Regions from separate parts of the Neobacillus sp. 114 genome, predicted to be linked through region 2. Evidence: riboswitches for the same ligand, from Rfam matches in the RefSeq annotation. Region 2 holds a riboswitch; each other region holds the start of a gene.
The links. A riboswitch is a leader RNA that binds a small molecule or an ion and turns the genes downstream of it on or off. The one in region 2 is predicted to bind S-adenosylmethionine.
Positions count from the first base shown of each region.

Region 1 (10,191 bases), 2.7 Mb from region 2:
AATCCCACCTGATAAGAAGGATCCAACCGGAACATCACTGCGCATATGCTTTTCAACCGAATCAAACAGAATATCACGGATTTCCTTTACGAAATCATCTTCCGATTTTAGTACCGGGTGAAAATGTGCCTTCCAGTAGCGGTTCATTTCCATCTTCGAGCCTATTTTTTTTGTAAAATAATGGCCTGGTTCAAGCTTTTTAATTCCTTCAGATAGGGTATCAGGTTCTGGAACAAACTGATAGGTTAAATAATGCTGCAAGGAATCATAATCCAGCACATCATTTTTAAGAGCCAGCAAAATGCTCTTTTTCTCAGAAGCAAAGAAGGTTCTGTCACCATCCTCCATATAAAAGAATGGTTTAATTCCAAACGGATCTCGTGCCCCATAAAGTGTTTGTTCCTGCTTATCCCAGATAACAAAAGCAAACATGCCGCGCAAGCGTTCAACTGCTTTTTCCTTTAGATGGCTGTAGAGGGCAATGATAACCTCTGTATCAGAGCTTGTGGAAAAAGTTAGTCCTTCTTTTAGCAACTCTTCACGTAGCTCGACATAGTTATAAATTTCACCGTTAAAAATAATCCAGTACCGTTCGTTTTCATACGTTAGCGGCTGGTGCCCGGATTCAATATCAATGATACTTAACCGGCGGAAACCAAATTGAATATGATCATCATAATAATAACCATCATCATCTGGTCCACGATGGGTTATAATATCGTTCATATTTTTAAAAAGCTGCTTTTCTTCGTCACGATAATTTTGCGTTTTGTCATGTACACAACCGATAAAACCGCACATTATGTACCTCACCTACTCTATTTCAAAATATCCTTTTGTAAAAACATACTCTTTAATACTACCACTTTTTTTTCAAAAATGGCACTGTGAACAAAAGGAAAATCATGTATCATCATTTTTCACTTCAATAGTCCTACTTAAACATTTTATTCCAGTTTTTAAAACACTGAACAAGAAATTAGACGATTAATGAAAAATGGGAGTTACACCTTAATGCAACTCCCACTCCCTATTATTCTCCTGCTGCCTTCTCACGTAATGCATCTGCCTTATCAGTGCGTTCCCATGGAAGATCAACATCCGTACGTCCAAAATGTCCGTAAGCTGCTGTTTGCTTATAGATTGGGCGGCGTAAATCCAGCATTTTAATGATTCCAGCAGGGCGAAGGTCGAAGTTTTTACTTACTAAGTCAACCAATACCTCTTCGCTGACTGTGCCTGTGCCAAAAGTATCGATGGAAATCGATACCGGTCTTGCTACACCAATCGCGTAGGCAAGCTGTACTTCACATTTTTCAGCTAAACCTGCTGCGACAATATTTTTTGCAACATAACGTGCAGCATAAGCGGCAGACCGGTCAACCTTTGTCGGATCCTTACCGGAGAAGGCGCCGCCGCCGTGACGGGCATAGCCTCCGTAAGTATCCACGATAATTTTGCGGCCTGTCAACCCTGCATCTCCCTGCGGTCCGCCGATTACGAAGCGGCCGGTTGGATTTATAAAATATTTTGTATTTTCATCGATTAATTCTTTTGGAACAACCGGATTAATGACATGTTCCTTGACATTACGCTGAATTTGCTCAAGTCCGATTTCCGGATGGTGCTGGGTGGAAATAACAATTGTATCAATCCGAACCGGTTTGTTGTTCTCATCATATTCCACTGTTACTTGTGTTTTTCCGTCCGGACGAAGGTATGGAAGGATATCGTCTTTTCTAACTTCTGTCAACCTGCGGGCAAGCTTATGGGCCAATGAAATGGGCAGTGGCATCAGCTCTTTTGTTTCGTTACAGGCGAAGCCGAACATTAAGCCTTGGTCACCTGCACCAATTGCTTCAATTTCTTTATCTGACATTTGACCTTCACGCGCTTCAAGGGCTTGATTGACACCCATGGCAATATCAGGAGACTGTTCATCAATAGAGGTTAAAACTGCACAGGTTTCAAAATCAAAGCCATATTTCGCACGTACGTAGCCAATTTCTTTAATCGTTTCACGAACAATTTTGGGAATATCTACATATGTAGAAGTGGTAATTTCGCCGGCAACCAGGACTAAGCCTGTCGTTACTGATGTTTCAGCAGCCACACGGGCATTTGCATCCTTTGCTAAAATGGCGTCTAAAATAGAATCAGAAATCTGGTCACAAATCTTATCAGGATGACCCTCAGTTACTGATTCGGAAGTGAACAAATGGCGTTTTGTTGACATCTGAATTCCTCCTATAATAATGAAATAATGAGGCTGCTTTTTTCAAAGGTTAACACCCTTTCCAAAAAACCTCCATTTTGATACGGAACTCATCCCTAATAGTATGAAATAAACATCAGGTTTTTATGAAATACTACCGAAAAATACCCAAACGAAATTCTTTAGAAGATTAGTAAAGCGATTCAAACGGCACGTGCGTTCGCCAAACATACAAAAAACCTTTCCATGAGGAAAGGTTGAATGCAAACATTTTGCGTGCCTTTCACTCTTATCGTTCAAGGACAAGCCTTGCATCAGGTTGAGCACCTTTGCCCGAAAAATGACCAATATAGGCATTTTCCTAGTTGCAGGTTGCTGGGTTTCATAGGGCCTGTCCCTCCACCAGCTCGGGATAAGAGAGTATCCGTTCAAGCTAAAATCATACCTCAGATTCTTAAAGTATGTCAATGTATTTTTTAGCAACATTAACCAAAATATACAATGGAGTATGATACAAAATATGCTTAAACTGTTTTTTTCATGACTTTTTAATCACCTTTAGAATAAGGTATAAAATACAGCATAATTTCGTCAATTAGTATAGACTATTATTTTAATTGTGTTATACTATTCAATATTAATATACCAAATTAAAAAAACCATAAAAAGGAAGGTTCATTAAATGAATTCTGTTCATATCCCGAATGAATTAAAGGAATTACTTAATGAAAGTAATGTCCAAGTCCAATTATCTGTGCCGCAGCTAGTTGAAAAAATCCTCAGCAGAAAAGAAGGGACACTCACTTCCACCGGAGCGGTTCGTGTTTCAACAGGAAAATATACTGGGCGGTCTCCAGAAGACAAATTCACTGTTTTGGAGGAGTCAACCAAAGATAAAATTGCCTGGGGCTCCTTAAATCAGCCAATCTCACAAGAGACTTTCGATCATCTTTATAATAAGGTATTAGAATACTTAAAACAGCAAGAAGAAGTTTATGTATTTAAAGGCTTTGCTGGTGCTGATAAGAAATCACAACTGCCGATTCAAGTCATAAATGAATTTGCTTGGCATAATCTTTTTGCCCACCAGTTGTTCATTCGGCCTTCGGAAGATGAACTTCTGACTCATGAAGCTGAATTTACAGTAATTTCTGCCCCTAATTTCAAAGCAGACCCGGCAGTCGACGGTACGAATTCTGAAACCTTCATTATTATATCATTTGAACGCCGCGTAGTTCTAATTGGAGGAACTGAATATGCGGGGGAAATGAAAAAATCGATTTTCTCTGTCATGAACTATTTACTGCCTGAAAACAATATTTTCTCTATGCACTGTTCAGCGAATGTCGGCATTGAAGGGGATGTAGCATTATTCTTCGGTTTATCCGGAACTGGAAAAACAACTCTTTCCGCAGACCCTAATCGCCGTCTAATCGGTGATGATGAGCACGGCTGGTCATCAAATGGCGTCTTTAATATTGAAGGCGGCTGCTATGCAAAATGTATTAATCTATCCCGTGAAAAAGAACCGCAAATCTTTGATGCCATCCGTTTCGGGACCGTTCTTGAAAATGTTGTGATCAACCAGGAATCGAGAATTCCGGATTACGATGATGGAACATTAACAGAAAACACTCGGGCCGCATATCCAATGGAGGCCATTGATAATATTGTCCAGCCTAGCATTGCCGGCCACCCGAATACCATTGTGTTTTTAACTGCAGATGCATTTGGGGTTCTTCCGCCAATCGCTAAATTAACAAGGGAACAAGCAATGTACCATTTCTTAAGCGGATTTACATCAAAGCTTGCTGGCACAGAGCGCGGCATTACTTCACCGCAGGCAACCTTCTCAACCTGTTTTGGTGCACCATTCCTGCCGCTGCCGGCTACACGCTATGCCGAAATGCTAGGTGAAAAAATACTTGAGCATAACGTTAATGTGTTCTTGGTTAATACAGGCTGGACTGGCGGAGAATATGGCGTCGGCAATCGTATGAAACTCTCATATACTAGAGCAATGGTGCAGGCAGCTCTTGAAGGAGAACTAAATCACGTAGAAACCGTTAAGGATACATTCTTTGGCCTAAATATCCCGCTCCATATTGCTGGGGTCCCTGATGAAGTGCTTCAGCCAATGAAAACATGGGCAGATCCTAAGGCCTATGAAATGAAGGCAAAGGAATTAGCAGGTCAATTCCGTGAGAACTTTAAAAAGTTTGCTAACGTTGCTTTGGAGATTAAAGAAAAAGGCGGACCAATTGCATAAATGCCTAAGGAAAAAGAGGCTGTACCGTAATTCGGTCAGCCTCTTTCTTTATTTTCCATCGGTTGGTTTCCTCACTTCAACAGCCTGTGATTGCTGGAGGACAGTAAAGCGATATTTGCCGCTTTTTTTAATTGTAAACCCGCCGCCATAATCAGTAATATGCTTTCCATCAGTGGTTGTATAGTCTGCAGCCTTCTTAAAAGTAAATGTCGTTGCCTCAGCAGTTTCTAATTGAAATATCTCCAATTCTATTTCGTCAGGAAGATTGCTGCCTTCGACTTCGATAACCTCGTGTTCATAAAAGCCTGCATAAAGGTCCTCCGCAGAAATCATTAGTGTCGATTTCCCAATTGAGATATATGGCTCCTTTACATATATGGAAAATTCACTGATTTGCTTGCCGCCAACCGTGAATTGAAGATTCCAAACTCCTGAAAAAGGCAATGGCTCGAAGCTTGTTACAGTGTGGGCATCCGTACCGTAGATTCCTCCAGATAAAGGAGTTTCAGCAAGGTGCTCTTTCACTCCTGTTTTAACGTGGACCGCATCGACCTTGAGAGATTTCGAATAATCATATTTTCCCCATAAAAAAATCATCATCTTAGCAACGGTGCCTTTATCTTTTGCAATCCAGTCCCGAGGTGCAAGCAGGCTCACCTTGTTTGGGATACCAAAATTACTATCTGCATAAATAGGTTTCCCCTCTTCATTCTTTAATGCAAAATAATCACCCTCTTGGGCTTTAGTTATAACGGAACTGCTGCTGCCGAGATTCTTTTCCTCCGCTGTATTCGTAAAATAGAAAATCGGGGCAATAAGAGCAAGAATGAACAATGCTGCCACAGCCCCCAGTCTTTGGATGTTAAACGGCTTTCTTGGCTTGACTGTGCCTGCTTCACTAATCCTTTTTAACATGTCCGTTCTCTGTTTTGTAGAAAGCTCATGTTTCGGAAAATCCGCCATCATTTCCAGTAGCTCTTTATCCGATAAATTGCTCAAAATATTCACCCTCCTTTAACTGCTCATTTAGTTTTTTCACAGCCCGAAAAAAGGTAACATTCACTTTATTTTCTGACCAGCCAAGAATGTGGCCAGTTTCCTGTGAAGAAAGCTCGGCAATGCCCTTAAGTAAAATTACATCCCGATAATTTGGCTTTAGTTCATTAATCGCTTCATATAAGCGGGCATACTCCTGCTTTTTTAAGATTTTCTCTTCTGTTTGATGTTCTTTTTGATCAGGTGATTCTCGATTTAATCGTTCCTTCAGCTTTTGCCATACAGATTTTTTTCGATATAAATCAATGGCTGTATTTCTTGCAATGGAAATAAGCCATGTTTTGGGACTTGCTTCATTTTTAAACCGGGAATAGGCTTGAAGTGCACGTAGAAAAGTTTCTTGTACCAAATCCTCAACATCTGTCGTTCCGGTATAGTAAACAAGAAAATTGGTGACGTCCTTCTCATAATGAATAAACCATTTCTCTATTTGCTGAATCCCTTCCAACCTTAGCCCCCCTCTCTATTTGTTAATCTATATATAAGACGCTATTGTTTGGCAAATCTTACACTTTTCCAAAAGAAAAAAAGCAGGTGATAACACCTGCTAGTTCGTTGAGTTTAAGGATATTAATTGATATGTTAGCGTTGTGCGGCTGTTTTCCCATTCGACTTTTTTTATTAAAGCTGTCCCATTTGAGATTGTGTCCAGTGTTTTTCTGACATCCACAGGGATTTCAATCGGGTATAATCTGTATCCTTCTTTCACAAGTACAAACAGATTTTCTCCAATCCTTTTTTCATTCCCTTTTGTGACGATTAATGTATTTAATTCAAGAGGCATACCCATAACATATCCGCTCCTCTGCTATTTATATCTATATATTACCATTATTTGTTCTGCATTTTCATCCACTTCGTCAAATCTTCCACTACTTTTCGGTTAATTGCAGGCGGAAAATAATGTGTGAAATGATCAAAATACCAGCATTCGACTGGCTTGTCCAGACTTCGCAGCCTTCTTTCAAGACGATAGGCGTGTTCAACAGATACATTTTGGTCGTTTGCTCCATGAATAATCAGGACCGGGGCAGCCAGCCTTTCAAGCTCGAATAAAGGCGTTCTTTCTTGATATCGGTCCGGGAATTTCTCCGGTGTCCCGCCGATGACCCGTTTCATCATCCTTCGTAAATCCTTCCGCTCATAGTAGGTCAAGCTCATGTCACTAACACCGCCCCAGGTGACTAAGGATGATGCATCTGGGAATTCAATCCCCGTCAAAAGCGCCATTACCCCGCCTCGTGAAAAACCAAAAATATGTATATGTTTCACTTGGGGCAATGATTTTAACAATAGATAGGCGGAGTAAGCATCTTCACGGTCCTCCCCTGCAAAATCTTCATTCCCCTCCCCACCTTGGTTTCCACGATAGTAAGGAGCGAAAACGATAAAACCTTCCTGAGCAAACTGGGCAATCCGTGCCGGCCGAACTTTGCCGACGCTTTTGATTCCTCCCCGCAAATAAAGAAATCCGTCATTTACCTGTTCATTTATGGGTTCTGCCAGCATCCCCTTCACGCTTAATCCATTTGAAAGGTAGGTAATCTCCTTCAAAGCAACGTTTGGATTTGGGGATGGAAACCGCTTCATCTCAATAATTTTACCGTTAAATTCAATCATTTGTATCTAATCCTTTATAAAAAAATTCCCGAACTGGGCATTCACACATTTTTTTCTTTTTCATACGATATTCTAGGCAATCAGCCCAGATAAGGAGGTTAATTTTATGAAAAAATGGTCAAAAATCAGTTTCTCCTTTCTCCTCATCAGTATACTTATGTTTTCCCTAATTGCTTGTAATAAAGATACCGCGAAAGAACCGAAGAAACTGGAAAAGGTCCGTATTGCAGAAGTTACCAGGTCAATCTTCTATGCCCCTCAATATGTTGCTTTATCAAAGGGATTCTTCAAGGATGAAGGTCTTGATGTCACACTAACGACCACACCAGGCGGTGACAAGACAATGACTGCCCTCATCTCGGGCGGCGCAGATGTGGCTCTGGTCGGCTCGGAAACTTCCATTTACGTATATGCTCAAGGGGCAAACGATCCGGTCATCAATTTTGCGCAGCTCACCCAGACTGACGGCACCTTCCTTGTTTCAAGAGAAAAAATTGACAATTTCTCATGGGATCAATTAAAAGGTACGACCTTCCTTGGCCAGCGTAAAGGCGGCATGCCGCAAATGGTTGGCGAATTCGTGTTAAAGAAGCATGGAATTGACCCGCATAAGGATTTAAACCTAATCCAAAATATTGACTTCGCAAACATCGCCAATGCTTTTGCTTCAGGAAGTGGAGAATTTGTTCAATTATTTGAACCAACTGCCAGCATTTTTGAAAAAGAAGGTAAAGGTTATATTGTTGCCTCCTTCGGAAAGGAATCTGGGCATGTTCCGTATACAACCTTCATGGCTAAACAGAGCTATATAAAAGATAACAAAGGCGTTATCGAAAAATTCACAAGAGCAGTCTATAAAGCTCAGCAATGGGTTCAGTCCCACAGTGCTGAGGAAATTGCTAAAGCCGTAGAACCATTCTTCCCTGATACAGACCCTGAAATTATGAAAACTGTTGTCGATCGTTATAAGGGCCAGGGGTCCTTTGCCACAAATCCAATTCTTGATGAAGAAGAATGGAATAATCTGCAAAACATCATGAAGGAAGCCGGGGAGCTTCCAAAAGAAGTAAAACATGACACGCTGGTCAATACAGAGATTGCCGAAAAAGTCATGAAAAAATAACTCCGAAAGGGAGGCCGGCACATGAGCTTCTTAAAGGTTCAGAATATACAACACACGTATTTTACCAAAGACTCGAGAACTACGGCCCTCTCCGATATTTCGCTTACGGTTGAGGAGGGAGAATTTGTCTCCATCCTCGGCCCTAGCGGCTGTGGAAAGACGACTTTGCTATCCATTATTTCAAGCTTGATTAAACCAACTCAGGGGACTGTTTTGCTGGAAAATAAGCCTGTATCGACCGCAAATAACGATATTGGCTACATGCTTCAACAGGACTATCTGTTTCCTTGGAAAACAATCGAAGAAAATATCCTTTTAGGCCTTAAATTATCAAAACAGCTGACTGAAAAAAACAAGTCAGCTGCTTTAAGCCTGCTCCAGCAAATGGGCTTGAGCGATGTTGAAAAACAACTGCCTAAACAACTGTCCGGCGGCATGAGGCAGCGAGTTGCTCTTGTAAGGACGCTGGCAACTGAGCCAAAGCTTTTGATGCTTGATGAGCCTTTTTCCGCACTCGATTATCAAACGAAGCTTAAGCTTGAGGATCTTGTTTCGCAAACATTGGATGAGTTTGGAAAGACCGCTATTTTGGTCACACATGATATCGGGGAAGCCATTGCCATGAGTGACCGTGTTTACTTACTGTCATCTCGCCCTGGAAGAATTCACAAAACGTTTGAAATGCCTGAGGAACTGAAAACATTATCCCCATTTAATTCCAGAAACCATGAAGCATATCCAAGTTTATTTCAAACGATATGGAAGGAGTTGGAGTCTCTTGAACAAGGAAACGGATAAGGTGGAACTCCTCCATAAAAATTATATTCGTTCATTACAGGTTGAAAAAAGGTGGATACGGTTTTACCAAACCATCATTTTCCTGGTCTTTTTCTCAAGCTGGGAGCTTTTTAGCACAAAACAGTGGATTGACCCGCTCATTTTCAGCTCTCCATCGAAAATTTGGATTCTGTTTATTAATAAATTACAGGATGGTTCACTTTTAACGAATTTGGGTGTGACCTTAACTGAAACGGTATTTGGTTTTATCTTGGGAACCTTTCTAGGTGTGCTTCTCGCCGCAATCCTGTGGTGGTCACCGATGATTTCCAAAATCCTTGACCCCTATCTAGTTATCCTAAATGCGATGCCAAAAGTGGCGCTTGGCCCCGTTTTGATCGTTGCTTTAAGCCCGGGGTACCCGTCCATCATCGCGATGGGCGCAATTATTTCTGTCATCATCACAACCATCGTTGTATACACAGCCTTTAAAGAGGTAGACCCCAATTATTTAAAGGTGCTGCAAACCTTTGGGGCGACCAGATTTCAATGTTTTAAGGAAGCCATTATTCCCGCCTGCTTCCCAACTATCATTTCTACCTTAAAGGTCAATGTCGGACTTTCATGGGTTGGCGTCATAGTAGGGGAATTCCTCGTTTCCTCTAAAGGGCTTGGCTATATGATTATTTACGGTTTCCAGGTCTTTAATTTTACCCTTGTCTTTTTATCGCTATTGGTTATTGCCGTGTTCGCCACGATTATGTATCAGCTTGTTGATTTTCTTGAAAAAAAACTTATCAAAGAATAGGGGATTGCATCAAGGCATTCTTCTATTCTTTTTCGTTCTTAAATACCTTAACGAATTTCAGGCATTCCTCTACAACTCGGTCCTTCATGATAAAGCTGTATTCCTCACCATACCGCTTCTTAAGGAGGTCTCCTTTGATCCTGACAGGTCCGTTTGTCTCGTGATAGCTGCCTGTCTCCTCCATCCTTTTGACTTTCCCCCAGAACACAGCTTTAACAAATGAACCATTTTCCTCATACACCTTATACTCAGCCAGATACATTAAATCCGAAAAAAATATTCCGGCTTCTTCATATGCTTCACGTTTAGCTGCTTCCTCCAAA
Region 1 covers NZ_CP126144.1:5,205,287-5,215,477, forward strand. Annotated here, with positions in the region: gene asnB (asparagine synthase (glutamine-hydrolyzing)) at 1-801, opposite strand, end outside; gene metK (methionine adenosyltransferase) at 1,034-2,236, opposite strand; SAM riboswitch class I at 2,502-2,634, opposite strand; gene pckA (phosphoenolpyruvate carboxykinase (ATP)) at 2,898-4,484, shown strand; gene QNN06_RS25555 (hypothetical protein) at 4,533-5,483, opposite strand; gene QNN06_RS25560 (RNA polymerase sigma factor) at 5,464-5,988, opposite strand; gene QNN06_RS25565 (DUF2584 domain-containing protein) at 6,088-6,330, opposite strand; gene QNN06_RS25570 (alpha/beta hydrolase family protein) at 6,372-7,160, opposite strand; gene QNN06_RS25575 (ABC transporter substrate-binding protein) at 7,267-8,283, shown strand; gene QNN06_RS25580 (ABC transporter ATP-binding protein) at 8,305-9,081, shown strand; gene QNN06_RS25585 (ABC transporter permease) at 9,062-9,868, shown strand; gene ytkD (RNA deprotection pyrophosphohydrolase) at 9,891-10,191, opposite strand, start outside.
Region 1: linked by a shared signal. The riboswitch ahead of metK (methionine adenosyltransferase) and the one ahead of QNN06_RS07440 (methionine ABC transporter ATP-binding protein) in region 2 are both predicted to bind S-adenosylmethionine.

Region 2 (10,191 bases):
CCCCCATCTGTTAAGATGGGGGATAATCAAAGCTTCTAGTTTATTCGTGTTCTTCCTTTAGTTCATCTATTAGCTGTTTCGTTCTTTTCGCATTTCCTTCCGCAAAGTTTTCAAGGCGTTCCTTTAATTCGTCATCGTCATGAATTCGCTCAGCAGTAACTAAATATGTACGCATTAAATCTTCTTCAATTTCTAGGGAGTTTTTTAAGACTGTTTCGATATTTACCTTTTCTTCTTTTCCATTAAAAAAACCCATCTGAAATCCTCCTTTTTTTCATAGGATTCCCATTAGGTTATTGTATATCCAACATAAAAAAGGATATGGAGTTAAATCCATATCCTCTACTTCAAAAATTATTTTTTCATCCAAGATGGTTTTCCAAAACCCTTGAATTGGTCATCAATCACTTTTTCAAAATCTGCAGATTCGACAACAGCTTTAATATCTTTTGATAACTGTGAATCTTTGTTGGAAGTTTTTACTGCTACAATATTACGGTAATTGTCTGCCATGTCTTCTAGAGTTAAAGCATCTAACAGATTCATTTTTGCAGCAAGTGCAAAGTTTCCAGGTACTGCAGCTAAATCTGCACTCTCAACAGAGCGTGGAAGCTGGCCTGCTTCGATTGGTTGGAACTTCAAGTTCTTATTGTTTTCGTCGATGTCCTTCTCAGACACTTTTAGCGGATCGGCATCCTTTTTAATCGTGATCAAACCTGCATCACGAAGAGTGTTTAAGGCACGAGCAGCGTTAGTCGGGTCGTTAGGAAGTGTAACAGTAGCACCGTCTTTTACATCGTCAATCGATTTGAATTTGTTCGAATAAATTCCCATTGGTGCTGTTGGCACAGAAATAAGTGCTGTTAAATCCATGTTGTTTTCTTTCGCGAAATTTTGAAGGTAAATCGTGTGCTGGAAAAGGTTTGCATCGATATCGCCATTGTTTAATGCTTTGTTTGGCTGGATGTAGTCACTAAATTCAACAAGCTCAACCTTGTAGCCCTTTTTTTCTAAGCCTGGTTTAATCGCTTTTGTTACCATGTCGCTATATGGGCCGGCGGTCGCGCCTATTTTAATATCTTTTGATTCTGCTGCTTTTTCCTTGCCGCTAGCTGCTTTTTCTTCGGAGTTTCCGCAAGCTGCCAACGCGAATACTACGCATAGTAATATAATGCTTGTTAACCATTTTTTCATTGTAATTTTCCCCTTTTCCTGTTTATCTTTTATCTACAACTTTGGCGATGTAATCGCCAAGAAGCTGAATGACCTGAACTAAAATAATTAAGATTAAAACTGTTGAAATCATGATGGTATTGTCGTACCGGTAATAACCGAAGCGAATCGCCAAGTCTCCAATACCGCCGCCGCCGACTGTTCCGGCCATGGCGGAAAATCCTACTAAACTTATTAATGTTAAGGTTACACCTGAGATGATTCCGGATCTTGCTTCAAGTAATAGGACATCTTTGATAATCATCCAAGGTGTTGCCCCAGCAGCAATGGCCGCTTCGATTACGCCTTTATCGATTTCTCTTAGAGCATTTTCTACGATTCTTGCGAAAAAAGGAATTGCCGCTACTGATAATGAAACACTAGCTGCAGTTGGACCGATGGTTGTGCTGACAAGTAAGTTCGTTAGTGGGAGCAATGCCACCAACAATATAATGAAAGGAATCGACCGGACCATGTTGACGACAAAACCCAAGATATTTTGGACCATACGATTTTCTAGAAATAATCCTTTGTCGGTTATGTAAAGCAGGATCCCAACAGGAAGTCCGATAACTGTTGAAACAACCAACGAGATAGCAATCATATAGATGGTTTGAAAAAATGCTTTATTGATATCCGGAATAAGCTCCATTAGATGTGCAAAATCAAAGCCCATTGCGTAACACCTCCACTTGTGCGGCCCGGTTTTCAATGTATTGAAGGGCTTTTTCGATTTCTTGTTTTTGTCCTTTTAGCTCCATAATAAATATGCCAAGCGGTAATTCTTGAATATATTCAATAGATCCATGTAGGAAATTACCCTTAAGGTTAAATTGTTGAAGGGTATCAGAAATGACTCCTTCTCCAGCAACCTTCCCTCTAAAAGTAACCTTAACGATTGGCCCTTCACAGCCATTTAAAATTACTTCTGGGATTTCAAGGGTTACGACACTCTCAATAAATTCTTTGGTGAGTGCTGCCTGTGGATTAGCAAAAATATCGTATACTGAACCATCTTCTATGACTTTTCCATCCTGCATAATCGCCATACGGCTGCAGATTTCTTTAACAACATCCATCTCGTGCGTGATTAAAACGATAGTGATGTTGAGTTCTTTATTGATTTTTTTCAGCAGATTGAGTATCGACTTTGTTGTCGTAGGGTCAAGTGCTGATGTTGCTTCGTCACATAAAAGCACCTTCGGATTATTTGCAAGAGCCCTTGCAATACCGACCCGCTGTTTTTGACCGCCACTTAGCTGTGACGGATAGACATCACGCTTATCGGAAAGACCAACCATTTTGAGTAGTTCCTCTACTCTCTGCTTTACCTGGTCTTTAGGGTAGTTCGCTGCCTTTAAAGAGAAAGAAATATTTTCATAGACTGTTTTTTGGCTGATTAGGTAAAAGTGTTGAAAAATCATGCCTATTTTTAAACGTGAAGATCGTAATTGCTCGCCTTTTAGGGATGTCAGGTCAGTGCCATCGACCGTTATACTGCCAGAGGTTGGCCGCTCTAAAAGATTGATACAACGAAGCAGCGAGCTTTTTCCAGCACCGGAATAGCCAACAATGCCAAAGATTTCGCCTTCTTTTACGGTGAGTGAAACGTTATCCACACCTTTTACTTCACCTTTTTTTGTTTTGTAAACTTTAGTAAGGTTTTTTATTTCAATCATACTGATTACCTCATTTTTCCGATATCTAAACTAGACTTTATACCCAAATAAAAAGCCCCTTTCATTCTGAAAGGAGCATCGAAATAAACATCTCGGTAGCTTATCTTTCAGAATGAAATCATTCTGCAGGAATTGGCACCTTCCCAATCGGGGGTTGCCGGACGTCATCGGGCCATGTCCCTCGGTCGCTCTGGATAAGAAAATTAAATTAACAAATAATTAAGTTATATTAAGATACTACAAATCTATTCTTATTTTGTCAATCATCTAAATTATAATGCAATTTATCCGACAGCGTTTTCAATATTGCCATATCAACATATTATTTAAAAAAATAATTTTTTTATTAGACTAGAAAAGAGCTTTTCGCATGAAAAGCTCTTTGTATTATTTAACATTACGTTAATGCACCAGCAACACTATAGTTAATTAAATCAATCTCCGTCTGTTTATCAAGTGCTAATTTAGCTAGTTCAGCTCCTAGATAAGGTCCGCTAGTTAGCCCGGAAGAACCTAGGCCATTTGCCACTAACATCCCTTCAAAACTAGGCAATCCACCTATTATGGGAAGAAAACCTGGTGTAAAAGGCCTGAAACCTACCCTAGTTTCCAAAATTGTTCCACCGGCAAGACCTGGTGCAATCGCTAAAGCTTTATTTAAGATTTCTTGGACTCCTCCAGCCGTTACTCGATTATCAAATCCTGCATCATTTTCGTGTGTAGCTCCTATTACTACACGACCATCTGCAAATGAGAGTATATATTGGTCAGATGGCGGCATGACAACCGGCCATGAGTTAGTATCCATGTCTGACAACTGTAAATGAATTATTTGCGCCTTTTGTGGCCTTACCAAAAATTCAACTCCCAGTGGTCCCAAAAGTTCTTTTGCCCATGCTCCTGCTGTGACGATAACTTGATCAGCAAAAAATAATTTTTCAGACACTTTAACCCCTTGGACTTTATTATCGTTACTAATTAATGAGGCATCCCCTTTAATAACTTGGGCCCCATGCTTTACTGCAGCGTTTACAAGTGCATTACGTAAAGCACGGCCATTTACACGTGCCCCGCCACTAACATAAACTGCACCAAATTCCTCGGACAAAGCTGGAAACAGTCGATTCGTTTCGGTTGGAGACAAGATAGTAATCTCACCTATTTCAGGAGCATCCTCCCGGCGGACTCGCGCACGTTCCGCCATTTGTTCTAACTTTTTAGTATCAGAATGAATACTTAATGCCCCAACTCCTTTATAACCCGTATCTTTTTCCCCATCTGCTTCTAACTGTGTAATTAATTCTGGGTAATACCGCGCCCCGCCTTTAACCAACTGATACCAAGCTTTATTACGTCGTTGGGACAACCATGGGCAAACAATCCCTGCAGCTGCGTCAGTGGCTTGCCCATGGTCTTGCCGGTCCACTATGATAACTTCTGCCCCCCATTTGGCAAGGTGATAAGCAGTGGATGCCCCGAGTATTCCTGCACCAATTACAATTACCTTTTGCATAACTCACCTCAAAACAAAAACTCAGTCGTATAGACTGAGCAAAATAGATACTATATATTTTACAACAAATACACTACTGCTTTAAAGTTTCCTTGTGCGCAGCCTTCTCTCCATTACTTGCTCACACACCATATTATACATAACCTCAACACCTTTTTCAGATGCCTCAAAGTTAAAGGCATTTTCAACGTCTATTCCTAAGCTATCCGCTTCCTTCGCAGCATCTATGTTTGCTCCTAAAAAGATAAACTCCCAATTGTATTTCTCCTGCTGATGTCTTAATAGCTCTTTCACTTTTTCATAGGTGAATTCAGAGCTTGCATTCTCCATTCCGTCAGTCGTGATAACAAATATCACCTTGCCAGGCCGCTTATTCTCATCTTTTTTGGATAATCGATATCCTACATCTAGAATTGTTTTCCCCACTGCATCCAACAATGCTGTCATACCTCTTACATAGTAATCCTGATCCGTAAGTTTAGCCTTCTTTGCCTCAATTCCATTCCAAAGTATTTCATATTGGTCATCAAATAACACGGCTGTAACCAACGTGTCACCCTTTAGCTTCCTCTGTTTTTCAATAAACCCGTTAAATCCGCCAATTGTGTCACTTTCAAGTCCTGCCATTGACCCGCTACGGTCAAGCAGGAAAATAATTTCAGTCAAATTCGTGTTCATCTCTATCATCCTTTCCATATTGTTTATAAAATAATAATAGAAATTTTCATTTGAAAATTGGTCGCCTTGAAAGCGACATTTCAAGGGAGAGAGAAATATGCTGAATAAACAACTATTAATTTAATTGCAGGAATATGTTGAAAGAAACTTAAACTTCCTTACTTACTCAATGATGGAGTCTAATGAAAAACATAGTATTGGGTTAGAAGATTTTATTAAAAATAAGCGCCAGCCGACCTTCAACCAAACTCTATTCAAATTGATAGATAAAAAAGGAACTGCCGACACAGAAATCTACAAAAAAGCCGGATTGGATCGCAGGCATTTTTCTAAAATCCGCTCGAATCCAGAATACCGCCCACGAAAAAATACAGTAGTAGCCTTGGCGCTTGCCCTTGAATTAAACAAAAAAGAAACCGACAAACTGTTAAGTTCGGCAGGCTATTCTTTATCTGACAGCGATACTTTCGATTTAGTTATTCAATTCTGTTTGGAGAAAAAAATTTATAATGTTCACGATGTCAATCAGGCGCTGGACTATTTCAGCCTGAAGCCGTTTATGGGGGTCCTAGATTAGGTTCACTAAATCAAAAAAACACCCAGTCCAAAAGACTGGGTTTACCCAATATTTAATGTGATACTTTTTCTCCTCTTCTTGAACGAATTCCATGGATTATAAACGTAACCACAAACGCCAAGATAAGGACAACGATAAAGATTTCATTTGCAATATGAATATCAATCAATGTCAATCCCATTTTTACAGCAATAAAGGTAATCAGTACATAAGCCGTTGTTTCAAGCTCCGGCACTCTGTTCATCAGCGAAATGAAGAATGTCGCAACCCCTCGCATCATTAGAATCCCAATCATCCCTCCAAGCAGGATCACCCAAACCTCATCGGAAACCGCAAGTGCGGTAAGGATACTATCAACGGAAAAGGCCAAATCCATGAGCTCAACGCTGATAACAGTCGCCCAGAAGACTCCGAAAGTTTTCATTAACCAGCCTTTTGGCTCCCGTGCTTTTTCCTCGTCTCCATCCTCACTGCTCTTAAATTTGTCAATAAAGAACTTAACCGCAAGCCAAAGCAAATACAACGCACCAATTAATTTAATAAACCAAAGCTTTATCAAAAAAGTTCCCAAACCGATGAAAATAAAGCGGAATAAATACGCTCCCCAAAGACCGTATACTAATGCTTTCTTTTGCTGTTTTTTCGGCAAAGGTTTTACGAACGCCGACAACACTAGCGCATTATCCGCCGATAAGATACATTCCAGTACAGCCAATGAGAGAATCAGCCCCCATGCCTTTGGCGAAGTTAATACTTCTGCCCACATATGCCAATCCAGCATCGAAGCATATGTCGCTAAAATATTTTCTACCATTCAACATTACTCCTTTGTGTTTCTATAGCTAATGTTACTACTATTCCAGATTATTTAAAAATATTTTGCCACGATAATGAAATTGTTACTCGACTTGAATACTTAAGATGATGATAAAAAAAGCATCAGACATAATTGATGATTATGAATGATGCTTTTTTCCTTCTATTCAGTTCTTTGTTCATGGACAATATTGCGCCAGTCTATGTCGCCTCGTTCTAAACCATGAATAAGTATTTCCGCCGTTCCCATGTTGGTGGCTAACGGAATGGAGTACACATCACACAAACGGATTAATGCTGAAATGTCAGGCTCATGCGGCTGCGCTGTCAATGGGTCACGGAAGAAGAACACAATATCCATTTGGTTCTTAGCGATTAGGGAACCTATTTCCTGGTCTCCCCCAAGAGGACCCGAATTAAATCGGTGAATTTTCAGGTTGGTTTTTTCCATGATTCTGCTGCCAGTTGTGCCAGTCGAGTATAATTCATGCTTGCAAAAGATCGGCTCATATGCCACAGCAAAATTCACTATGTCGTTTTTCTTTTGGTCATGTGCTATAAATGCAATTTTCAAAACATACACCTCGTTCTTATTTCAATACACTCTATTTTATATCTTAAACCTTTTCCTACCTTTAAGTCGATAATCTATGTGATTCCCCTCTTATTTTTTTAATATTAAGATGATTTTAAGAAAAATTTAAGATTGGTCCTTTAGAATGAGGGAAATACTAAATTTAAAAGGGAGGGCCAAATGCAAAAGAATATTAAGGTTTATATTCCTATTATCATTACTGTTCTAATTTGCCTAATATTAATCGGATTATTTCTATATTATCAAATTACAACTCCCCACGATGGTCCGGAAAAATTGGCGGGCAAGCCCCGGGAGCGCGAGGACGAAGGCGGAATTTTTAAGCTAATGGGGAACGGCGCGATTTTGGCAGGGGCGTTGAGTTTTTCATGGTTTCTTTTGAAAAAGAAATTGAAATCTCCGTTTCCGATTGTTAAAGTAGGTGCTCGGAAAGCTCACAGCATTCATACGTATACCGGCTGGGCGGCATTGGCCCTTGTTGCCATCCATGGCGGATACTACTTAATTAAGGAATTCACAAAAACAGACAATTTAACGGGCGCTTCTGCCTTTTTATTGCTGCTTTGTTTGGCTATATACGGATATGTACTGGACCGGAAGAAGAAAAAACCGATTCGCTCGGCTCACTTTATTCTAAGTATCCTATGGATTGGCGCTGTTCTTGTTCATGGCGGCGGGTTTGTTATCGGGACCGGAGTGACCATGGCAGTATTATATATTGGTTTAACATGGCTTGAGAAGAAGAACTTAAAGCCTGCAGATGCACGGTAAGAACAAAAGCACAAGCGCCCTGGTCAGCGGCGTATGGCCTGGAGCTCTCCAACCTGAGATAAAGGTAACACGAAGAGCGCAAGCGCATTCGTGCTTGACTTATCGTAGGGCGGAGAGCGAAGGTCACTAGCCGCTAGAGCGTTGGAGCTGGACGTGTCTATCCAGGTAACAAGTTATCAATGACTTAATCTGTAATTCCCTAGACCATAATAAAATGGATCGTCTATCGAAGACGGTCCATTTTTTTTGAGTTAATTTAGCAAAGCTTTGACCATAGTCTGCTGCTGACAGCTTCTGTGCTTCTTTCGATGATCGAGTAGGCTGCATTAGTAATCGCCTGAGCCAATGTTTCCCCAGTTCCCGTTACATCATTGAAGCAAACCTCTGATGGCCCTTTGTTTGTATAGGTAAATCCTAAATTCTCTAATCTGTCAACAATCATCATCGCATGATCAAGGTTGTGCTCAGGTTGAAAGTCTGCGTCATGGATGAACATTCCCTTTTCATAATCGTACCAACGATCCCACCTATTTAACTTCCAACCAAGAATTCTCCGTGCAATTGAATCTACCTTGTTCATCATTTTTTCCCCTTTCGTTCAAATTGTTATATAACAACTTTGGTATTTACAAAGAATTATATAACAGTATTTTTGGAAATGCCACTGTCTTTTTTTAAAAATTTTCTCTACTTTTTTGATTTTTTCCCAACATCAAAATGAAAACCTTTTCTTTTTCATGGCTATTTTTGATAGTAAAATGAATTCACGACCTATCGAGGTAATATGATAGTTTTAAAAATTAATATGTTTTCCAAGGAGGAGTTTTAGTGAAGAAAAAGGTTTTAGCTTTCGGATTGTCAATCGGTCTCGCTGCCAGTGCCATTGCCCCAGCATCATCATTTGCCGCACCGAAAAATGTCCTGTCCAACTACAAATACAATGAGCTAGTTGGATCCCCAGAGTTTATTTCAGGCAAGCTTACAAACCCCTCAGGTAAAAGTGCAGAAGCTATTGTTCTTGATTATGTAAACGCTAACAAAGACAAATTTAAACTTGGTTCCAAATCCGCATTGGAATCGTTCAAAATCACCTCCAGCAATAAAGACAAGCTTGGCGGAACGGCGCTGAGACTCCAACAATTGTACAACGGTGTTCCTGTTTGGGGCGCTGCACAGGCAGCGTTTGTCGCGGAGGACGGAACTCTGAATGTATTCTCCGGAACAGTCACTCCAGACTTGGAAACGAAAAAAGGGCTGAACAAGGAGAAAAAGGTCAATGCCAATCAAGCAATAAAAATTGCGGAAGCAGATCTTGGGCTTTCTCCTGAATACGAGAAAAAGCCATCTGCTGATCTGGTTGTTTTCACACAAGGTAATGATGCTAACTATGCATATCTAGTAAACTTAAATTTCCTAGAACCAAAACCAGGAAACTATAATTATTTTATTGATGCGGCCACTGGGGAAATTTTAAATAAATACAATGACCTTCATGAAGCAAAAACCGGCCCAGGCGTAACAGGTACAAATACAACGGGCAGCGGAGTTGGTGTTTTAGGAGATACGAAGGCCTTAAACATGCTTTTATCCAGTTCAACTTATTATCTGCAGGATAATACAAGAGGAAACGGTGTAATCACATATGATGCGTCCAACCGTTCCCGTACGCCAGGGACACTTTGGACAAGTGTTGACAACCTGTTAAATAGTTCTTATGAGAGTCCTGCGGTTGATGCCCACTATTATGCAGGCAAAACCTTTGATTACTATAAAAATGTCTTTGCCCGCAATTCCTATGATAATAAGGGAGGAGCCTTAAAATCGACGGTCCACTATGGCCGAAACTACAACAACGCCTTCTGGAATGGCAGTCAAATGGTGTATGGGGATGGAGACGGAACTACCTTTATCCCGTTATCAGGTGGTATTGATGTTGTTGCCCACGAGCTGACCCATGCGGTTACAGACACTAGTTCAGATTTAGTCTACCAAAATGAGTCCGGAGCATTAAATGAAGCCATTTCTGATATTTTTGGTACACTTGTTGAATTTTATAATGGGAAAAATCCAGATTATGAGATTGGCGAGGACGTTTATACTCCAGCAAAGGCAAATGATGCCCTTCGTTCGATGAGTGATCCAACGAAATACGGCGATCCGGATCATTATTCAAAACGTTATACTGGAACAAGTGATAACGGCGGCGTTCATACGAACAGCGGCATTATCAATAAAGCTGCCTACCTGCTGGCTGTCGGTGGAACTCATTATGGTGTAACGGTTCAGGGGATCGGCAATGATAAAGTGGGGGCAATTTATTATCGTGCAAATACCGTCTACTTAACAGCCT
Region 2 covers NZ_CP126144.1:1,500,853-1,511,043, reverse strand. Annotated here, with positions in the region: gene QNN06_RS07455 (hypothetical protein) at 41-256, opposite strand; gene QNN06_RS07450 (MetQ/NlpA family ABC transporter substrate-binding protein) at 355-1,194, opposite strand; gene QNN06_RS07445 (methionine ABC transporter permease) at 1,217-1,888, opposite strand; gene QNN06_RS07440 (methionine ABC transporter ATP-binding protein) at 1,878-2,891, opposite strand; SAM riboswitch class I at 2,989-3,092, opposite strand; gene QNN06_RS07435 (NAD(P)/FAD-dependent oxidoreductase) at 3,289-4,404, opposite strand; gene QNN06_RS07430 (vWA domain-containing protein) at 4,486-5,082, opposite strand; gene QNN06_RS07425 (hypothetical protein) at 5,207-5,659, shown strand; gene QNN06_RS07420 (TerC family protein) at 5,712-6,473, opposite strand; gene mgsA (methylglyoxal synthase) at 6,639-7,049, opposite strand; gene QNN06_RS07410 (hypothetical protein) at 7,230-7,841, shown strand; gene QNN06_RS07405 (BC1872 family protein) at 8,098-8,421, opposite strand; gene QNN06_RS07400 (M4 family metallopeptidase) at 8,670-10,191, shown strand, end outside.

Region 3 (10,191 bases), 1.8 Mb from region 2:
AAGTCATTGGCATTCGGAGTTTGTCTGAATTCGGTAACCCGATGAGGGCCCCTAGTCCAAACAGTGCTCTACCTCCAAGACTCTAACTACGTGAGGCTAGCCCTAAAGCTATTTCGGAGAGAACCAGCTATCTCCAAGTTCGATTGGAATTTCTCCGCTACCCACACCTCATCCCCGCACTTTTCAACGTGCGTGGGTTCGGGCCTCCATCCAGTGTTACCTGGACTTCACCCTGGACATGGGTAGATCACCTGGTTTCGGGTCTACGACTACATACTATTTCGCCCTATTCAGACTCGCTTTCGCTGCGGCTCCGTCTCTTCAACTTAACCTCGCATGCAATCGTAACTCGCCGGTTCATTCTACAAAAGGCACGCCATCACCCATGAACGGGCTCTGACTACTTGTAGGCACACGGTTTCAGGATCTCTTTCACTCCCCTTCCGGGGTGCTTTTCACCTTTCCCTCACGGTACTGGTTCACTATCGGTCACTAGGGAGTATTTAGCCTTGGGAGATGGTCCTCCCTGCTTCCGACCGGATTTCACGTGTCCGGCCGTACTCAGGATCCACTCAGGAGGGAACGAAGTTTCAACTACAGGGCTTTTACCTTCTATGGCTGGCCTTTCCAGACCGCTTCATCTACCCCGTTCCTTTGTAACTCCATGTTGAGTGTCCTACAACCCCGAAAGGCAAGCCTTTCGGTTTGGGCTGTTCCCGTTTCGCTCGCCGCTACTCAGGGAATCGCGTTTGCTTTCTCTTCCTCCGGGTACTTAGATGTTTCAGTTCCCCGGGTCTGCCTTCAATACCCTATGTATTCAGGTAAAGATACTGTTCCATTACGAACAGTGGGTTTCCCCATTCGGAAATCTCCGGATCGGCGCTTACTTACAGCTCCCCGAAGCATATCGGTGTTAGTCCCGTCCTTCATCGGCTCCTAGTGCCAAGGCATTCACCGTGCGCCCTTTCTAACTTAACCTAAAAGGTTTTACTTACTCTTAAAAATAAGAGAGAAAAACTAAAATGGCGATTACTCGGTTCTTACTTGGTTACTTCTTCTATACGATTATCTAGTTTTCAAAGAACGAAAGTTTTGAGAGATTGTTCTCTCAAAACTAAACAAACAAGAAACAATCAAACAAACATGTATGGTCTGGCTCATATGTCCAGCATATATCCTTAGAAAGGAGGTGATCCAGCCGCACCTTCCGATACGGCTACCTTGTTACGACTTCACCCCAATCATCTGTCCCACCTTAGGCGGCTGGCTCCTTACGGTTACCCCACCGACTTCGGGTGTTACAAACTCTCGTGGTGTGACGGGCGGTGTGTACAAGGCCCGGGAACGTATTCACCGCGGCATGCTGATCCGCGATTACTAGCGATTCCGGCTTCATGCAGGCGAGTTGCAGCCTGCAATCCGAACTGAGAATGGTTTTATGGGATTGGCTCCACCTCGCGGCTTCGCTGCCCTTTGTACCATCCATTGTAGCACGTGTGTAGCCCAGGTCATAAGGGGCATGATGATTTGACGTCATCCCCACCTTCCTCCGGTTTGTCACCGGCAGTCACCTTAGAGTGCCCAACTGAATGCTGGCAACTAAGATCAAGGGTTGCGCTCGTTGCGGGACTTAACCCAACATCTCACGACACGAGCTGACGACAACCATGCACCACCTGTCACTCTGTCCCCCGAAGGGAAAATTCCTATCTCTAGGAGTGTCAGAGGATGTCAAGACCTGGTAAGGTTCTTCGCGTTGCTTCGAATTAAACCACATGCTCCACCGCTTGTGCGGGCCCCCGTCAATTCCTTTGAGTTTCAGCCTTGCGGCCGTACTCCCCAGGCGGAGTGCTTAATGCGTTAGCTGCAGCACTAAAGGGCGGAAACCCTCTAACACTTAGCACTCATCGTTTACGGCGTGGACTACCAGGGTATCTAATCCTGTTTGCTCCCCACGCTTTCGCGCCTCAGCGTCAGTTACAGACCAGAAAGCCGCCTTCGCCACTGGTGTTCCTCCACATCTCTACGCATTTCACCGCTACACGTGGAATTCCGCTTTCCTCTTCTGCACTCAAGTCCCCCAGTTTCCAATGACCCTCCACGGTTGAGCCGTGGGCTTTCACATCAGACTTAAAGGACCGCCTGCGCGCGCTTTACGCCCAATAATTCCGGACAACGCTTGCCACCTACGTATTACCGCGGCTGCTGGCACGTAGTTAGCCGTGGCTTTCTGGTCAGGTACCGTCAAGGTACCGGCAGTTACTCCGATACTTGTTCTTCCCTGACAACAGAGCTTTACGACCCGAAGGCCTTCATCGCTCACGCGGCGTTGCTCCATCAGACTTTCGTCCATTGTGGAAGATTCCCTACTGCTGCCTCCCGTAGGAGTCTGGGCCGTGTCTCAGTCCCAGTGTGGCCGATCACCCTCTCAGGTCGGCTACGCATCGTCGCCTTGGTGAGCCGTTACCTCACCAACTAGCTAATGCGCCGCGGGCCCATCTGTAAGTGTCAGCCGAAACCGACTTTCAACCTTCCCTCATGCGAGGGAAGAAATTATCCGGTATTAGCTCCGGTTTCCCGAAGTTATCCCAGTCTTACAGGCAGGTTGCCCACGTGTTACTCACCCGTCCGCCGCTAATCACCAGGAGCAAGCTCCCAGTGATTCGCTCGACTTGCATGTATTAGGCACGCCGCCAGCGTTCGTCCTGAGCCAGGATCAAACTCTCCAATAAAGTTGAGTTGATTAGCTCAAAAATGTTACGTTGGCTTCGTTTCATACGAAACGAATATTATTGTTTGTTGACGTTTTTGTTTGTTTAGTTTTCAAAGAACTATCTTTGTCACTTAAGCGACAAGGATTTTATTATATCGCATTTCTACTAATCTATCAACCATCATTTTCTTCCAATTTAGGAAGTTAATGATTTGTTTCAGAAGCGACATTTATTATATTAACACATTCATTTTTACATTGCAAGAAAAAGTTTTAATTTTCTTGAAGTCAACTAAAAATAAATCATAGCTTATGTCACTCGTGTAAGTGACGGATTTATAATATACCGCGATTTTCATTTATCATCAACCTGAACTTTTTTCCAAATAATGAACGATGTATGTGCTAAGAAATTTATAATTGAAATGGGCTTATTATATAAGAAGACTGTTGAAATTTTTTAAGCTGATCGTCCAATTCATTTGCTCCCCTATTGGCACAGTGCTATTATTTTTTCATACAAACATAAAAGGTGTGGTGTCCTTGGTTAATGAAATCATCTTAAATGATACTTCCATTCGTGTGGAAAAATATAATGAAGAGATTGAGAACGGTTTACATAAAATTGATATTGAATTTAAAGTGATGAGTGAGGAGTACCACGACACTACAGTGTTGTTATATGAAGGATCCTTTGATGTAAAAGTTCCTGAAACAGGTTTAGTGTTTAGAGGCACCATTCAGCAATATTCCACTTCGATCACGAACTTATATGAAAAAGGACAAGTAGGGATTTTTACATTAACTTTGCTTGAATTGAAGAATTAAGAAAGAAGGCATCGCGCAGTGAAAATAAGCATATTAGATCTATCTCCCATCTCCTCCAACCAAACAGCAAAAGAGGCATTGGATGAATCGTTGAAGCTAGCCCAAGCAGGAGATGAGTTAGGGTACACACGGTATTGGATTTCCGAACATCATGATTTGCCGGGTCTGGCTTGCTCTGCACCTGAAGTGATGATCAGTTATATTGGCGCCAATACCAATCGGATTCGCATCGGTTCTGGGGCTGTATTATTGCCACATTATAAACCATATAAGCTGGCCGAGGTTTATAATATGTTGGCTACCCTATATCCGAATCGGATTGATATAGGTATTGGTCGTGCACCGGGCGGGTCAGCGGAAGCAACGAATGCTTTATCCGATAACTTTTTACAACAGGTTTGGAAAATGCCTGACTTAGTTAAAGAACTGCTTCACTTTTTAAAAAATGATTTTCCTGAAGAACACGAGTTTTCAAAAGTAAAGGCCTCTCCCCTGCCAGAATTGCCGCCAATGCCGTGGATTCTTGGTACAAGTAAAAAAAGTGCCCTGCTTGCTGCTGAACATGGCTTAGCATATGCATTCGGCCAGTTCATGAGCGACAAAGACGGAGCAGACATCATCCAACAATACCTTGATGCCTTTCAACCGAATAAACACAGTCAATCCCCTCATGTATTGTTAACTGTTTCAGTGGTTTGTGCGGAAACGACTGAAAAAGCAGAGGAAATCGCGTTGAGTAATTTTATTTGGGCATTGCAAAAGGAAAATGGCGAAGGTCTGTATGTGCCTTCTATCCAGGAAGCCAAGCAATACGAACTCAATGAAAAAGAACTAGAAAAACTAGCAGCGGTGAAAAAGAGAATGATCATCGGCAATCCACTGGAGGTAAAAAGGAAACTTGAGCAGTTACAAGCTTCATATAATGCGGATGAAATTATGATTTTAACGATTACTCATTCTCCGAAGGACCGCATTAAATCCTATAGACTTATCGCTGAAAAAGTACTTTTATAACTGTTTAATACGGGTCTATTGAAAAGAGACCATTATTTCGATGGTCTCTTGAAATGAAGTTATTATTTTTGTGTTTGCCCCGCTATTTGTCGTAATAATTGATTAAGAGAATTTAACTCCTCTTCAATTTCAGATAGTCGTTTTTCCAACGGTGCTATGTTTCCTTTTACATACTCTAATTTTTCTAGATTATGTTGCAACTGTAAGTATTCGTCTTTCAACTCTAAAATTTTATACTCAATCTGTTTTTTATCCATTATCGGTTTCACTCTCCATAAGTCTTAAATCTTCTTTCTATGATTACAAATCCGATGTATTTTCGCTACTAATCTGCCCAGTTGCTTTAGTCCCTAAAAAAAGAACCGCCCGCAGGCGGCTGTAGATTTAATTAACTACCTAGTTGTAGTTGCTAAAGTTGCTTCAGGTGTTGTTACCTTGTCATAGAAGTCAACGAATTTGTCACGCTCATCACTATTTCGATAAGCCATTGCCACCCGCGGATGCTCATTAAGGACACCAGAGATCATATAAGGAATGATATAGCCCCATTCCCATTTTTCTCTCATTTCTAACATGTGCTTTTCGATTACACCAAGTAACGGTTTAAGTTCATAGCTGGGTTTTTTTATGTAGCTGACAAGAAGCTCTGTATTGCAGTTCCCTGCCGCCCGTCCCATGCCGTAAACAGATGAATCCAGGAAGGTAACTCCATTTTGATGTGCAGTCAATGTATTGGCAAATGCTAACTGCAAATTGTTATGTGTATGAATACCAAGCTGCTTGTTAGGGAGCATAGCTTGAAACTTTTTCACTTGATGCGCAATATCTGCCGGATCTAAACTTCCAAAAGAGTCAACAATATACACAACATCTACTGGACTTTCTTTGACCATTTCCATGGCTTCAATAAGCTTCTGTTCAGGCACACTGGACAAAGCCATAATATTGAGTGAAGTCTCATATCCTAAATCATGGAACATTTGGACAAGCTCCAGCCCTTTGTCCACTTCACGGATATAGCAGGCTACCCGGATCATGTCCAACACACTTTGCTCGCGAGGCAGGATATCGTTGGGATCGACACGACCAATATCTACGAGAGCAGATAGCTTCGTGAACTTTTTCTCAGGAATGATTTCTTTCAGAAATTGATCATCTAGAAATCTCCATGGATTAGGCTCAGTTGCATTCAGTAGCTTTGCGGAGTTTTTATAGCCAATCTCCATATACTCAACGCCGGCCGCACTTAGTCCATTATATAAATCCTGGACAAATTCGACACTGAAATCCCAATTGTTAACTAAACCCCCATCACGGATCGTACAATCTAGTATTTTGCTGCGATGTTCCATAATTTTAAATTCCCCCTGTGGTTATGCTCATTAGTTATATAATTATAATTATAATTTGAATATATATACCATGTTCCTTTTATTGGTGTCAAACTTACATTTCAACACTTCCGGAAATATTTGATAATATTAGTTACAGCATTTCTATATTAATATTCCTATTATTTTTTCACTTGGCCCCAATATTTTGACGCCGCATCTGTCTATTTCTTTGTAATTCACTTTGTTTCCATATGTATTTTTGCATATATACCCGTAGCACGTCATTCATTGACTTACCATTCTTTTCAACAGCATCTAAAAAACCTTGTAATATCTTTTCTGGTATTTCAAAATTTACTTCTACATTTTTGTTTCTTAGTTCCTGACACATTAATATACCTCCTGACAGACCGATATATCCATTTTTCCTGGGTAGTCACAAAGGGATGAATATTTAGAATATTTTATAAAAACTATCATATCAGTTGAAAACGCGTACATTTTCATATACTTTTCGACAAATTACGACATGATTTTAGAATCCATAATGCAGCGGGATTTCCTCATGCATCATTGAGGCATGAGAACCGTCCCCGTGCATCAGATTTTTGTTGACAGAAAATCAGAACAGGTGTATCTTTACTGTTAATTAAATATTTTTGAATATTCTTATCAAGAGAGGTGGAGGGACTGGCCCTTTGAAGCCTCGGCAGCAGACACGTTAGTACTGTGCCAATTCCAGAAGCGAGTGCTTGAAGATAAGAAGAGATTTGTAATGTCTATTACCCCCTCTTCTTATTTATGAGAAGAGGGTTTTTTAGTACACCGAGAAAGAAGGAATAATTAATGACAACGACACTAGTTAAAACTCCATTTAAAGCTGACCATGTAGGGAGTTTCCTTAGAACAGAACCAATTAAAGAAGCAAGAAAGGCTTTTGCAAATGGGGAGATTAATGCAGCTGCCCTGAAGGTTGTTGAGGATCAAGAAATTGAGAAATTGGTTCAAAACCAAATTGAGGCAGGCTTAAAATCCATCACAGACGGTGAGTTTAGACGTTCGTGGTGGCACCTGGACTTCTTGGCAGGTTTGGAAGGTGTAGAGTTCTTTGAAAATGAATATATCAGCAACTTCAAGGGTGCTCAAACGAGAAATAGCGCTATTAAAGTAGTGGGCAAAGTCGACTTTAATGATCATTATATGCTGGAGCATTTCAAGTTTTTAAAGCAGGCAGTTGAAAAGTATGGCGATGGCAGTCAAGTGGCGAAGTTCTCGATCCCTAGCCCGAACATGTTGTTTACGAGAATTCAGGGCGATGAGTACTACAATGGCAACAGTGAGCAGTTTTTCAAAGATACCGTAGCTGCTTATCAAAAAGCCATCCAGGCTTTCTATGATGCTGGCTGCCGTTACTTGCAATTAGACGACACATCTTGGATTGATTTTGTTTCAGAAGAGCGGATCAATGCAGTGGTTGAAAAAGTTGGCTTGGATGTACATGAAATCATTAAAACCAGAGTAAGTGCAATCAATGAAACCATTGCCAATAAGCCGGAAGATTTGACAATTACCATGCATATTTGCCGCGGCAACTTCAGATCTACCTACATCACAAGCGGCGGGTACGATCAAATTTCCGATGCCATTTTCGCTGAGCTAAATGTGGACGGGCTATTCTTAGAGTATGATGATCAACGTTCTGGTGACTTCGAACCTTTAAAAGGCTTCAAGCGTCCTAACCTAACCGTTGTACTAGGATTATTTACATCTAAATTCCCAGAGCTTGAGGATCCAGAATCCATTAAAGCGAGAATTAAAGAAGCTAGTCAATTCATTCCATTGGAAAACTTGGCAGTTAGCCCTCAATGCGGTTTTGCCAGCACGGAAGAAGGAAACATTTTAACTGAAGAAGAACAATGGAATAAGATTAAACATGTTGTAAATATTGCTAAGGATGTTTGGGGAACCATTTAAACCCTATCTGAAAGGCCGCCTTCCATTTGGATTATGGAAGGCGGCCTTTTTTTGATTGGCTGTTTTTGTAAACAATGTGTCTCTAAGATACCATCTGAATTAGGAAATTTACCCAAACACTTGGGTGCCTATTGGTTGCCCTTGCCAACCATTTTGTTCGGTTTCAGTCATCCATACCCTTTATTGGTTACCGTACCACCGTATTTTTTTTCAGTTTCGGTCACCCATACCCTTTATTGGTTACCGGATTGTCTCATTTTTTGGGGGGGGCGGTCACCCATACGCTTTATTGGTTACCGTACCAACATATTTTTTTCGGTTTCGGTCACCCATACCCTTTATTGGTTACCGTACCAACATATTTTTTTCGGTTTCGGTCACCCATACCCTTTATTGGTTACCGTACCAACGTATTTTTTTCGGTTTCGGTCACCCATACCCTTTATTGGTTACCGTACCAACGTATTTTTTTCGGTTTCGGTCACCCATACCCTTTATTGGTTACCGTGCCAACGTATTTTTTTCGGTTTCGGTCACCCATACCCTTTATTGGTTACCGTACCAACATATTTTTTTCGGTTTCGGTCACCCATACCCTTTATTGGTTACCGTACCAACGTATTTTTTTCGGTTTCGGTCACCCATACCCTTTATTGGTTACCGTACCAACATATTTTTTTCGGTTTCAGTCACCCATCTCCTTTATTGGTTACCGGATTGTCTCATTTTTGGGGGTTCGGTCACCCATACCCTTTATTAGTCGCCTAATTATCTTATTTTTTCCAGAACAGGCGATCAACAATAAGCTATTCTTTCCTTCTTGAAGCAGTCTTTAAATAAAATGCAACAAACTTCTCGGAATCAAGCTCTCGATATTACTGTTTTCTAAATTTATATCTACGTTTCTATTTTAAATAAATCTTTCGCTTTTCTAAATATTGAATAATCTGTTAACATAGAATGATAAAATCTTAGATTAGATTTACATAACTGGAGGAATGACTAACTATATGGGGGATTTCATACAAAAGGCAGAGGATAATCAAGAAGTGCTTTCTCGTTCCAAACGAGTATGGATGGCGATTGTTCTCGGTTCACTTGCAGCATTCGGCCCTTTATCCATTGATATGTATTTACCGGCCCTGCCAAATATCGCAAAGGATTTCCATACCAACGCATCTTCTGTTCAACTCAGCCTGTCGCTTTTCGTGCTTGGTTTAGCATCAGGGCAGCTGCTGAATGGGCCTATCAGTGATGTAGCCGGTCGCCGAAAACCACTTTTGGTTGGGTTAATGATTTACTTTATCGTCTCCCTTTTATGCGTATTTAGCCCTTCCATTTGGGGGTTGATTATCTTGCGGCTCATCCAGGGCTTTGCCGGATCAGCAGGAATTGTGATTTCGAGGGCGATTGTTAGAGATTTATATTCAGGAACTGAATTAACCAAGTTTTTTGCACTCCTTGCATTGGTGAACGGGCTTGCCCCTATCCTTGCTCCGATTATTGGCGCGCAGTTGCTTAAGGCGTTTCCCTGGCAAGGTGTCTTTATTGTTTTAAGTATCATTGGAATCGTAATGTTTTTTGTCATTCTATTTGGACTGCCGGAAACACTGCCTAAAGAAAAGCGTTCCGCCGGCGGCATGAAGAATACATTTAGACCTTTTTTAAACCTAATCAAGGATCGAAGCTTTATGGGCTATGCTCTAGCGCAAGGCTTAGTCTTTGCTGGCATGTTTGCGTACATTTCAGGTTCTCCCTTTGTCGTACAGGATATTTATGGTGCCTCCCCGCAAATGTTTAGCTTGATCTTTGCGATCAACGCAATCGGGATCATGACCATGAGTCAAACGACAGGCAGGTTGGCAGGGAGAATCCCTGAAGCTAAACTGTTCAAATTTGGATTAGGAATGTCCGCAACAGGCGGGATCGTTTTACTGCTTCTTTTATTTTTACAGGCAAAGCTAATTTTCGTTTTGATTCCATTATTTTTCGTTGTATCCAGTGTAGGAATGGTAAATACAGCAGGCTTCTCCCTGGCCATGCAAACACAAGGAAAAAATGCCGGTAGTGCTTCTGCCTTACTGGGTGTTACTTCATTTACCTTTGGTGGATTTTTCGCTCCCCTAGTTGGAATAGGTGGAGGACAGACGGCCATTCCGATGGGCGTAGTGATTGTTTGTGCCGGTTGTGGGGCAGTGTTATTGTATTGGATTTTAGTAATGAGAAACCGAAAAGAGCTGGAAAATAAGATTCGCAATTAAATGTGCTGGTTTCGCAAATAAAACTCGTAAATTCGGAAATAAATGTGCTGGTTTCACAAATTAAGCC
Region 3 covers NZ_CP126144.1:3,300,617-3,310,807, forward strand. Annotated here, with positions in the region: rRNA gene QNN06_RS16135 (23S ribosomal RNA) at 1-978, opposite strand, end outside; rRNA gene QNN06_RS16140 (16S ribosomal RNA) at 1,183-2,732, opposite strand; gene QNN06_RS16145 (DUF3219 family protein) at 3,257-3,541, shown strand; gene QNN06_RS16150 (LLM class flavin-dependent oxidoreductase) at 3,560-4,555, shown strand; gene QNN06_RS16155 (SE1832 family protein) at 4,618-4,812, opposite strand; gene QNN06_RS16160 (aldolase catalytic domain-containing protein) at 4,948-5,907, opposite strand; gene QNN06_RS16165 (hypothetical protein) at 6,077-6,280, opposite strand; SAM riboswitch class I at 6,556-6,654, shown strand; gene QNN06_RS16170 (5-methyltetrahydropteroyltriglutamate--homocysteine S-methyltransferase) at 6,736-7,863, shown strand; gene QNN06_RS16175 (multidrug effflux MFS transporter) at 8,862-10,124, shown strand.
Region 3: linked by a shared signal. The riboswitch ahead of QNN06_RS16170 (5-methyltetrahydropteroyltriglutamate--homocysteine S-methyltransferase) and the one ahead of QNN06_RS07440 (methionine ABC transporter ATP-binding protein) in region 2 are both predicted to bind S-adenosylmethionine.